Regions from separate parts of the Paraburkholderia aromaticivorans genome, predicted to be linked through region 1. Evidence: riboswitches for the same ligand, from Rfam matches in the RefSeq annotation. Region 1 holds a riboswitch; each other region holds the start of a gene.
What was found. Region 1 has a riboswitch for cobalamin ahead of cobW (cobalamin biosynthesis protein CobW). Riboswitches for the same ligand answer to the same signal wherever they lie in the genome.
Positions count from the first base shown of each region.

Region 2: another riboswitch for cobalamin. It lies ahead of cobG (precorrin-3B synthase); the one in region 1 lies ahead of cobW (cobalamin biosynthesis protein CobW).
Region 3: another riboswitch for cobalamin. It lies ahead of CJU94_RS01305 (TonB-dependent receptor domain-containing protein); the one in region 1 lies ahead of cobW (cobalamin biosynthesis protein CobW).

Region 1 covers NZ_CP022990.1:334,673-338,540, reverse strand. Annotated here, with positions in the region: gene cobN (cobaltochelatase subunit CobN) at 1-806, opposite strand, end outside; gene cobW (cobalamin biosynthesis protein CobW) at 813-1,904, opposite strand; cobalamin riboswitch at 2,101-2,381, opposite strand; cobalamin riboswitch at 2,449-2,701, shown strand; gene cobA (uroporphyrinogen-III C-methyltransferase) at 2,941-3,714, shown strand; gene CJU94_RS21280 (cobalamin biosynthesis protein) at 3,711-3,868, shown strand, end outside.
Region 2 covers NZ_CP022990.1:713,727-717,594, reverse strand. Annotated here, with positions in the region: gene CJU94_RS22975 (precorrin-2 C(20)-methyltransferase) at 1-417, opposite strand, end outside; gene CJU94_RS22970 (precorrin-8X methylmutase) at 417-1,043, opposite strand; gene cobG (precorrin-3B synthase) at 1,036-2,646, opposite strand; cobalamin riboswitch at 2,700-2,878, opposite strand; gene cbiE (precorrin-6y C5,15-methyltransferase (decarboxylating) subunit CbiE) at 2,963-3,868, shown strand, end outside.
Region 3 covers NZ_CP022989.1:305,407-309,274, reverse strand. Annotated here, with positions in the region: gene CJU94_RS01330 (SIMPL domain-containing protein) at 1-30, opposite strand, end outside; gene CJU94_RS01325 (EVE domain-containing protein) at 215-673, opposite strand; RNA gene ssrS (6S RNA) at 794-975, opposite strand; gene CJU94_RS01315 (cell division protein ZapA) at 1,110-1,424, opposite strand; gene CJU94_RS01310 (ATPase) at 1,421-1,777, opposite strand; cobalamin riboswitch at 1,985-2,241, shown strand; gene CJU94_RS01305 (TonB-dependent receptor domain-containing protein) at 2,333-3,868, shown strand, end outside.

The DNA.
Region 1 (3,868 bases):
GCGGTCGTATTCAGCACCAGCGAGACCTTGTGCTCGGCGCACAGCGATTGCACGACTTCGCGGCTCAACGTGTCTTTGAGCGAGGTAATCGCAATCGGCAGCGGATTCAGGCCCTGCGACTCGAGCGCATCGATCAGCGCGTCGAACACGGCCGTATTGGCCGCCTGCAGATGCGCCTTGTAGAACAGAATCGCCGCGACCGGCGCGTTGTGTTGCCAGCGCGCCTGCCAGTCGGCAACCGTCGGCGTGTCCCGCTCGGGATGGTAGAGCGTCGCGGCGGGCAACGCGCGCGGCGGCGCAGGCTCGCGCCCCCAGCCGACGGCGCGGTGCGCGATACAGCGCAGGAACGCTTCGGCATTTTGCGGGCCGCCTTCGCGCAGATAGCGCCACAGTTGATGGCATAGCTCGGCGCTCGCGGTGCTGCGCGCGAGCAGGTTTGGATCTTCCTGCAGATCGCCGGAGAACATTGCGAGCGTCTGCTGCTTGCGCTCGGCGAGCGCCACCACCTGCTCGATGCCATAAGGCCAATAGGCCTCGCCGCCGAGATGATCGACCACCACCGCGCGCGCATGCTGCAAGACGTCTTCGACATAGAAATCGACCGAGGCCGGCTGCCGCAAATACGTGACGTTGGCGAGCCGCACGCTGGGGAAACCCTCGCCCAGCCGCGGAAAGACGCTCGCGAGCAGCGACAGCGTGGTGTCGGCCGAACTGAGCACCACGATATCGGCGGGCTGCTGATCGATACGGATCACGCCCTGCGTATCGTCGACAAAGCCACCCGGCGTGGTGCGCAGCAGATGCATGAGCGCTTACGCCTGTTGCGTTTCGACGGCCGACGGGACGCCGAGCGCCGTGTCGAACGCACGCTGCAACGCGGCCTGATCGAGATCCTCGCCAATCAGCACGAAGCGGCTCGGACCATTTTCGCCCGCTTGCCAGCGCCGATCGAAATAGCTGTCGAAGCGGCGGCCCACGCCCTGAATCACCAGACGCATCGCCGCGCCCGGCAGCGCCGCGAAGCCCTTGACGCGATAAATCGTGTTCGTTTCGACGAGGCCTTGCAGCGCGGCGATCACCGCTTCGCGAGAAGGCGCGTTCGCGTGTACGACCACCGAATCGAATTCGTCGTGATGGTGGTCGGCGTCGCCGGCGGAACCGTGATGATCGTGGCGCAAGTGGATCGTGTCTTCCGAGGCCGCTTCGAGGCCCAGCAGCGTATGCAGATCGAGCTGGCCCTTCTGCGCGCGCACGATCTTCACTTGCGGCGGAATCTCTTCGCGAATCACCGCCTCGACCGCGTTTTGCTGCGCGTCGTCGAGCAGATCCGTTTTGTTCAGGATCACCAGATCGGCGGCGGACAACTGATCTTCGAACAGTTCATGCAGCGGCGACTCGTGATCGAGATTCGGATCGGCTTTGCGCTGTGCATCCACGGCGAGCGGATTGTCGGCGAACTGGCCGCTTGCCGCAGCCGGACCGTCCACCACGGTGACCACGGCATCCACGGTGAAGCTGTTCTTGATCTGCGGCCAGTTGAATGCCTGCACCAGCGGCTTCGGCAATGCGAGGCCCGACGTCTCGATCAGCACGTGATCGATCTGATCGCGGCGTTCGACCAGCCTTTCCATCACCGGAAAAAACTCTTCCTGCACGGTGCAGCACAGGCAGCCGTTTGCGAGCTCATACAGTTGGCCTTCGGTTTCGACGCCGTTTTCATCGCATCCAATGCCGCAACCCTTGAGGATTTCCCCGTCGATGCCGAGTTCGCCGAACTCGTTGACGATGACCGCGATGCGCTTGCCGCCCGCATGCTGAAGAATATGCCGCAGCAGCGTGGTCTTGCCGCTGCCGAGAAAGCCTGTGACGATGGTGACGGGGATCTTGCGCATCTGGGTTTGCATCGTGAGGTCCATCCGTAGGAGTTGCACGTGCCTGCCGGCGTATCCGCGCGTCTGTCCGTATGGTCCTGACAAACCCGACATGGGCCTGGCAAGCCACGGCGAAAATCAAACACGGGGACGAACGACGGATTGCCGCGACAACGGTAAACAGAAAGCGGAATTGAGATCATGAACGCACCGCCGCATCCCCGCGGCGTTCGCCCTTCGTATTCTGGCCGGTATCCGGGCTGGCGATAGCGCCGCTTCCCCTTCCCGGACGAGTGATTTCTCGCCCAGTGGTGATATGCCGACGCGGCCTTGCGCGTGGACATCGAAGCCGGCTTTGCGGCGCTACAGCACTGACCGTAGCGCCACATTTCGCTTACCGTTGCGGGGGCAGCACAGGTTGACCCGATCCATGGCAGGCGGGTGCCCTGTTTCCCGTTTAACTGCATGCGCACGAGCGCGCACACGAGCACCAAAGTGCGAGCGAGTGTAGGCCCGCGGCCCGATGCCGTCAAGGAAACCCAAGCCGCGAGCGCTTATCGGGCGGGGCGCCGTGTGCTATCGTATGCGCGCGTTTGGTGCCCGCACATGCATTCGCGTGTGCAGTTAAACGGGAAACAGGCCGCGCTTTCATGCGCTCAACCTGTGCTGTCCCCGCAACGGTAAGCGACCTGCGGCGCGATGTTGATTCGTCTCGCGCCGCGCATGCGTTTTTTCTATGCCACTGTCCCGCACATGCCAATGAATGCGGACGGGAAGGCAAAGCGCATGAGGCCGCCAGCCCGGATACCGGCCAGACGCGGAGGCGGCGAACCTCAGGCAACATCGCGCCGCCGGCCGCCGGAATCCGCGAGGGACGGATGTGAAGGCGCTGAAGCACGACGTCACGCGTCCGTTCGCGTGCGAGTTCCCCCAAAGGACCGCTGCGAGCCGCGCATGTCGCCGTGCCCGAATCCGTAGCCCGCATGCCCCAAAAATCCGCCATCCGGCGCTCCCGCGCGCTTCGCCCCGATCCGCACGTCACGACATGGCGCTTGCCGTGCACGTCGCGATGAGCCGCGCCTGGTTGATCGGCGCCGGACCCGGCGACGTCGAACTCATGACGCTCAAGGCGACCCGCGCGTTGGCGCAAGCCGATGTGGTGCTGGTCGACGATCTGGTGAATCCCGAGGTGCTGCAGTTCGCGCGCGCCGATGCACGGATCGTCTACGTCGGCAAACGCGGCGGACATCCGTCCACGCCGCAGGCCGGCATCGTCGCACAGTTGCTTGATCATGTGCGGGCCGGGCGCAGCGTCGCGCGCCTGAAAGGCGGCGATCCGTTCGTGTTCGGCCGGGGCGGCGAAGAACAGCAGGCGCTGCATGCCGCCGGCGTCGAGGTCGAAGTCATCAACGGCATTACGGCGGGAATCGCGGCGCCCGCGGCCATCGGCATTCCGGTCACGCATCGCGACTACGCGCAAGGCGTGGTGTTCGTCACCGGGCACGGCGCGGGCAGCGGCGAGCCGGACTGGGCCGCGCTCGCGGCCACGCAGATGACGCTCGTGATCTATATGGGCATGCGGCGGCTCGACGATATCGTCGGCGCGTTGCTCGCGGCGGGCATGAGCGCCGACACGCCATGCGCGGCGATCGAGTCGGCCACCCGTCCCGAGCAACGCCATGCGCTCGCACGGCTGGGCGAGTTCGCCGCTACCGTCTCGCGCGCCGGACTCGGCTCGCCGGCGATCGTGGTGATCGGCGGCGTGGTGTCGCTCGCGTTGATGCGCGCAGCGGCGCAGGCCGATGCCGCGACGCCGGGCGCGCACGGAGCGGCTACGCCATGAAAACGCTGAGCGTCGGCATTGGCTGCCGTTTGCACAGCCCGGCTGAGCAGATCGAAGCGGCGGTGCGCGCCGCGCTCGGCCCGCATGCATTCGACGCAATCCGCACCGTGGCTTCGGTCGATACCAAAGCCGGCGAAACGGGCCTGCGCGAATT
Region 2 (3,868 bases), 380 kb from region 1:
CATCGAGCACACGCCGGGCACGACTTCGCTCGCGTAGCGCGGCGCAAGCCGGTCGTGCAGATACATGTACGAGCCATAGAAGAACGGATCGCCTTCGCAGATCACGGCGACGTCGCGGCCCGCGTCGAGGTGAGCGGCGACGATTTCCGCGGCGGTGTCGTAGAAATCGGCGATGATCGCTTCGTATGAAAGCGGCGGTTCGAGCGCTTCGGTCGTGACGGGATACACGAGCGGCAGATGCTGCTGCGCGTCGTGCAAATGCGCCTCGATGATGCTGAACGCGTTGCCTTTCTTGCCCTTGGCGACGAAGTACGCGACCACCGGCGCTGCCTTCAGCAAACGCAGCGCCTTGAGCGTGATGAGTTCGGGGTCGCCGGGCCCGACACCAAGTCCGAACAGACGTCCTTGCACCGTCATTATTCGACCTCCGTTGCCAGCGCATTGACGGCGGCCGCCGCCATGGCGCTGCCGCCACGCCGACCATGCACCACCACGTAAGGCACGCCGCGGCTGTCTTCCGCGAGCATGGCCTTCGATTCGGCGGCGCCGACAAAGCCCACCGGAAAGCCGAGTATCAGCGCGGGTCTTGGCGCGCCGGCGTCGAGCATATCGAGCAGATGAAACAGCGCGGTCGGCGCATTGCCGATCACGACGACGCTGCCCGCCAGCTGCGGCCGCCACAATTCCAGCGCGGCCGCGGAGCGCGTATTGCCGAGTTCGCGCGCGAGCGCGGGCACGTCGGGATGCGTGAGGGTGCAGACGACCGCATTGTTCGCCGGCAGCCGCGCACGCGTAATGCCCTGCGCGACCATGCCGGCATCGCAGAGGATCGGCGCGCCTCGCGCAAGCGCCGTGCGGCCCGAGGCGCCCGCGCCTTCGGAAAAGCGCAGGTCGTCGATCACATCGACCATGCCGCACGCGTGGATCACGCGCACCGCGAGTTTTTCCAGGTCGGCGGGAATGCGCGACAAGTCGGCCTCCGCGCGGATCGTCGCAAAGGATTGGCGATAGATCTCCTGACCGTCGCGAATGTAATCAAGCATCGGGGTTACTCCGGGCCAGGCGTTCGAGCATGTCGGCGGCCTGGTCGATCGTCAGTTGGCGCGCGACGCACAGGCCGAAACCGGGCCGGCCGTCGCGTCGATAAAGGTCGTAGAGGCCGGGCGCGGCCGCCAGCAGCGTGTACGGCGCGCAATGCGCGGCGGCGCACGAACGTGGGCAGCCGCTCAGGTGCGCGTCGACGCCGGCAGCCAGGCGGGCGGCGAGGCGCAGCGCGTCGGCCTTGGTGTCGGCGAGGCTTTTCGCGCAGCCGCTGGAACCGGCGCAGGCGATCAGACGCGTGATGGCTTGCGCGGGATCGCAGGCGAGACCGAGCGCCGCCAAACCGGATAGCACGGCTGGAACGGCATGCGTTGCGATGTCGGGCAGCAGCACGCTTTGCCAGGGTGTGACGCGCAGCGTGCCGTTGCCGTGCTGCTGCGAAAGCGCGGCGAGGGCATCGAGGGTGTTGGCGTCGAGGCGTCCCAGCGGCGGCTGGCCGCCTGCGTGCCAGGTTCCGGGCACGCGTTGCGCGTGAGCGCCCAGCCGAAGGCCGGCATCGGCCGGCGTGCGGCGATGCCAGCCGGCCAGCGCTGCGTTTCGCGTCAGCGGGAAGTCGAGGTAGCGTTGAGCGTGATGCAGGAGCGCGTCGGCGGAATGCACGGCTAGCAGGTGACGCATGCGCGTGGCGTCGGCGGCGGCGAGGTCGAGGAATGTGAGCAGCAGCGCGCGTACCAGAGCCGGAGCTTGCGAGGGGAGTATCGCGGCTAGCGGGACCGCGCCGTTGGCGTGGGACTCGTCCGTCGTGATGCACTCATTTTGCGCCGGCGAGCCGGCCCACGCACTCGCAGGCGGACAACCCGCCAGGCCGAATACGAAGCGCACGCCGTCGGCTTCCTGCGACGCCGCCAGCCAAACGTCATGCGGATGATCCACTCGCGCGAGCCGTTCGCCGCCGTCCAGCAACAGCGCGAATTTCGGCGACAGCGCCGCGAAACGCGGTTCGCTTTGCAGCGTCGCGAGCAATTCGGCGCACAGCGGGCGGGTGTCGAACAGGGAGCAGGGATCGCGTCCGGCAGCGGGGCTGATCATGACGTTGCGCACGTCGTCGGCGGCGATCGCCATTGCGGCTGACGCGTCCAATGCGTCCGGCAGCTTCGACGAAACCGTCTCCACTGCGTTCGCTGCCGCCCGGTCCACTGCGCTCACCGCCATCGTGTCCGCAACGTCCGCCGGACCGATTGCCACCGCCTTCGCTGCGCCCGCCGACGGCATCGGCCCGAGACCGGCGGCGACCAGCGCCGCGATCAACGCCGCTTCCTCACCACGCTTCACGCCGCGCACCTGCACATTGGCACGATTGGTCAGCTCGATCACGCCGGCCGCATGGCGTGCACTGACATCGGCGATCGCCCGCGCCTGCGCCGCGCTCAACTCGCCGCCGGGCAGTTTGATGCGGCAAATCCCGCCGTCGCGCGCGGCGACGATGCGCAGCAGCCCCGGGCACGCCGAGGGCCGCGGCGTGGCGGCTGCGTCGGACACAACGGTGGAAGGCGAAGCTTGATTCAAGACGGACACCGGTTTAGCGTCGCGCGACGGCCCGAGCATGCCGTCAGGCGGGCATGGCTGCGGCATCGGTACACCCCGCCCGATGTTGGCTGGCACGAACAGTCTTGCCGGCAGGTCTCCTGGCTGGCAGGTCATGGTCCGCCGCAGCCTTCCCGGTCGAACCAGTGGCGTGGAGCGCAGGCGGACTCGCTGCATACAGTTGCGGGGGCAGCCACAGTGGCACTGTGTTCCCTCTTCGGCCCCGAAGGGCACCGGCGGCTGTATTATGCCTTTTTTCGAACCGCACAACGAGGCTGGGCGCTTTGATCGGCGCGGCACAGCGGACTATTTGAAGACACAGAATGAGGATGGATGCATGCCCGCGTGGCTGACGGTGGTGGGCATCGGCGACGACGGCTTCGCCGGTTTGGGAAGGCCCGCGCGGCGCGCTTTGCTGCAAGCGTCGGTGGTCTACGGCGGTGAACGCCATCTGGCGATGCTGCCCGCGCGCCTCGCCGCGCGCCGCGCCGCGTGGCCGCGTCCGTTCGATCTCTCGCCTTTGCTGGCCGAACGCGGCGGCGCGGTGTGCGTGCTGGCGAGCGGCGACCCGATGCTGTTCGGCGTAGGCGCGACGCTCGCGCGGCAGTTGCCGGCGGGGGAGTTGCGGGTGCTGCCCGCGCCGTCGTCGTTGTCGCTGGCGGCCGCGCGCCTCGGCTGGCCGTTGCAGGACGTCGCGACGGTGTCGCTGGTGGGGCGGCCGTTGGCGACGTTGAACGCGCATCTGCACGACGGCGCGCGCGTGTTCGTGCTGAGCGCGGACGGACGCACGCCCGCGGCGCTCGCGGAGTTGCTCAACGCCCGCGGTTTCGGGGCGACCCGCATGAGCGTGCTGGAACACTTGGGCGGCGAGCTGGAACGGCGCATCGACGGCCGCGCGGATCAGTGGCCGGCGGGCGAAGTGGCCGCGCTGAATCTGATCGCGCTCGACTGCCGCGCCACCGAGGGCGCGCCGCGTTTGCCGCTGACCTGCGGCTTGCCCGATGACGCTTTTCGCCACGACGGCCAGTTGACCAAGCGCGATGTGCGCGCCATCACGCTCGCGCGCCTCGCGCCGGCGCCCGGCGAACTGCTGTGGGACGTGGGCGCGGGTAGCGGCTCGATCGGCATCGAATGGATGCGCTCGCATCCGACCTGCCGCGCGATCGCGATTGAAGGACACGCCGAGCGTCAGCGCTTCATCGAACACAATCGCGACGCGCTGGGCGTGCCGAGTCTGCAACTC
Region 3 (3,868 bases), on a different replicon from region 1:
AGCGAGTGCACGTGCAGTGTTTTTCGTCATTGTTGGACTCCTTGCTTGAACAGGGTTGTGCACGATCGGAGCAAACGCCGCGCAATGGCACGGCGTTTGCGAGTCCGTTAGGCGGTTGTAACCTGAGCTTGGTTCCCTGATTTGACGTTGCTTTAACGTTTGCGTCCGCGTGAATACGCGTCTTGCATCAACGATCAGTCAACATCAAGCGACGTCAAGCGAGCCGCTTGGTGATGAAGCGCCATTCGGCTTCGGTCACCGGTGTGATCGACAGGCGGTTGCCCTTGGCGAGCACGCGCATGTCCTTGAGTTCGTCATGCTCGCGCAGCGCGGCGAGCGGAATCAGCGGGATCTTCTTCTTGAACACCACATCGACGAGCACCCAGCGTGGCGTTTCCTGCGACGACTTCGCGTCGAAGTAGGGACTCTTCCTGTCGAACTGCGTGGGGTCCGGGTACGCGGTGGACGATACCGCCGCAATGCCCGCGATGCCGGGCTCGGGACAGCTCGAGTGATAGAACAGCACACCGTCGCCGACCTGCATCAGGTCACGCATGAAATTGCGCGCCTGATAGTTGCGCACGCCGGTCCAAGGCAACGTGCGATGCGGTGCGTTGGCGAGATGGTCGATGCTTGCTTCGTCCGGTTCGGACTTCATTAGCCAGTAGCGCATGAATCGAATTGAACGTTAAGGGTTTGAAGATGCGGAAGAAATCGGCGTACAGCAAACAGCGCGCAAAAACAGCGCACAAAGAAAAACGGCACCGAACCGAAGTCCGATGCCGTTCTAAAAAAGGTCCCCGCCTTAGCCGCTAGGCCGGCATCCTGAACCGGGGGTTCAGAATTGGTCGCAGTTAGCAACACTTCGGGTACATCAGACAGAGTGACGCGCACACCCGTGCTACAAATTTCCGCAACCGTGCACATGGCATTGGTTCAAGGAATATATGACCTTGGCGAACCAGGCAGGGAAGCTAAACCGATGAAGCTAAAACACAAAACGACCGATTGAACTCAAACGTTTGCAGAATCTTGCACGCCTTGTGCTCACGCACTCCGTTTGAATCCGCCGCCGATCTCAGGACCGGCCGCACGATAACACACACTACTTACTGCATGCTGTACTGCTGAATCACAGTACCCAGTTGTTCGTTCATTTGATGCATTGTACGCCGGATTTCTTCAGCGGGAAATGCTTCTCCGTGTCTCACGCTCGATTGCAGCCTAAGCAGTTCCGATGCCAGCGACAGTGCGGCCATGACAGCAATGCGATCCGTGCCGCGCACGTTGCTGTTATTGCGGATCTTCGACATTTCGGCGTCGACGCGTGCGACCGCTTCAAGCAGCGCGCCTTCCGTTTCCGGCGAGCAGGCGAGCCGATAGGGCACGCCGAGAATCGATACTTCGATCTGCTTGGTGGTCATGCATTTTCTCCGTGGCGGGTCACGTCGCTCTCGGCTTCGCTTTCGTGCTGAGCCGGTTCGAGCAGATCGAGCTGGCTATCGGGCTCGCTGTTCGCGCGGGCACGCGGCAGCTTTTCGAGGATCGCATTCAGGCGCACCTGTGCGTCGTCGATCTTCGCCGACAGCGCGTCGCGCTCCGCCTGCAGTGCATTACGTTCCTCGCGCAGCATTGCAAGTTCCGTGCGCGTGGCTTCGACGTCCGCGCGCGATTGGGCGAGCTGCTCTTCGAGCGCGAGTCGCGCTTCATTGTGGCGTTGGCTGATCGCGATCAGCTTGCCGATATTCTGTGAAAGTGTTTCGAGTTCGGTGAGCATGTGCTGCGTCCTCTAAAGACATCGCATTTTAGCGCGGAATGTCGCAGGTTCCGACAATTGTCTCGTTTCGAGACGTAACAACATTGCTTTGTGCAGGCTTTTATCGACCATATGATGAAAAAGTACTCGTGCGTCGGACAATAGCCTGCACTTAACAGAACGCTAGTCTGCGGTCCCACTCATTCTTGACGGACCCCGAGGCCGCTCCTAAACTGGCCGCACTCTGGTGCCCGCGTGCGCTTTTCAACGGCGCGCGCAGTTAAACGGGAAGCAGGGGGCGCTGTTCGCCAGAACGCGCCAACCTGCGCTGCCCCCGCAACGGTAAGCGACCGCATTCGTCATGCAAGTCGATCCTGGTCGCGTGTTGGAAGTTCAACTCGCGAGTGTGCCACTGCGCGTCACGCGTGGGAAGGCGGGATCGAGAAGTCGCCAGCCCGGATACCGGCCAGGGGGAGAGGCACGTCACGCGCGACAATGTTAAATACGCGGGCGCCTCGTTACGCATCGGCCTGCGGGGAAGCGGGCCGCGCACGCTACCCACAGGACTTTCACCCCATGCTGTCCCCCATCGCTCGTGCGGCGCTCCTCGCCTTCGCGGGCCTGCCGGTCGTCGCGCACGCGCAAGCGGCACCTTCATCTTCTCCGTCGGCGGCGCAGGCGTCGCCCGCTGTGTTGTCGCCGATCGTGGTCACCGCGGAGCGCGGCCCGCAAGCACTCGCCGACGCGATCCCGCAGACCGCGCTGTTCGACCAGCAGGATCTCGCCGACACCACCGCGACCGATTTGCCCGGCCTCCTGCAACTCGCACCAGGCGCGCAAATCTCGCGCACAGGTGGCCCCGGTTCGACGACGAGCCTGTTCCTGCGCGGCGCGTCGTCGACGCAATCTTTGCTGCTGATCGACGGCGTGCGCGTCGATTCCGTGAGCCTGGGTTCGGCGCAACTCGCGCAGATTCCGCTCGACCAGGTCGATCACGTCGAGGTGGTGAACGGCAACGTGTCGGCGTTGTACGGCTCCGGTGCGATCGGCGGCGTGGTCCAGGTGTTCACGAAAGAAGGTGGCGACCACCCGCCGCGTTTCAATTTTTCGCTGGGCTACGGCAGCTATCACACGCAAACGCAGCAGGCGGGCGTGAACGGCGCATTGGATAAAGACGGCAATACGACCTTCAGCATTTCGCTCGCGCGGTCGAAGGACGACGGCTTCTCGTCGCTCAATCCGCATGAGGCGCCGAACGCCAACCCGAATGCGAACGGCTATCTGAACGAGAGCATCTCGGCTTCGTTGCGCCACAAGTTCAACGACAAATGGAATGCCGGCGCGAGCTACTTCCAGTCGAACGGCAACAACAGCTACGACAACGCGTACGGCCTGCCGACCGATCTGAACAACCTGTATAGCAAGGTGCGCCAGGTCTCGGTGTTCGCCAACGGCAAGCTGACCGACTGGTGGACGACGCACCTGATCGTCTCCGAAGGCGACGACCGCAGCGTGTCGAATACCAACGGCATTTATAACGGCCGCTTCGATACCGACAACCGCCAGTACACATGGCAGAACGATTTCGCGCTGGCCGCGCAGCAGAAGCTGCAGGTCGGCTACGAGCATCTCGATCAGAGCCTCGAGTCCGACACGTTCGCGGCGCCGGACCGGCATGTGGATTCGGGCTTCGTCGGCTATACCGGGCGCTTTGGGCGCAACCAGATTCAGGCCAACGTGCGGCGCGACCAGTATTCCGATTTCGGCGGAGCGAACAGTTACTATCTCGGCTACGGTTTCGATATCACCGGCCATTGGAAGGTAAGCGCAAGCTATTCGGATTCGTTTCGCGCGCCGAGCTTCGACGATCTGTACTATCCGCTCAGCGGTAATCCGTCTATCCAGCCGGAGCGCAGCCATTCGATCGAAGCCGCGCTGCAGTACGCATCGAATGCGCTTGGCGTGATGCGTCTTACCGCATTTCAGACGCGCTATTCGAATCTGATCGACTATGAGCAGGTGACGCCCGGCATCTATCTGGCCGAGAACGTCGGCCATGCGAAGGTGCAGGGACTCGAAGGGTCGTGGAGCGGTCATGTCGGCAAGACGGAC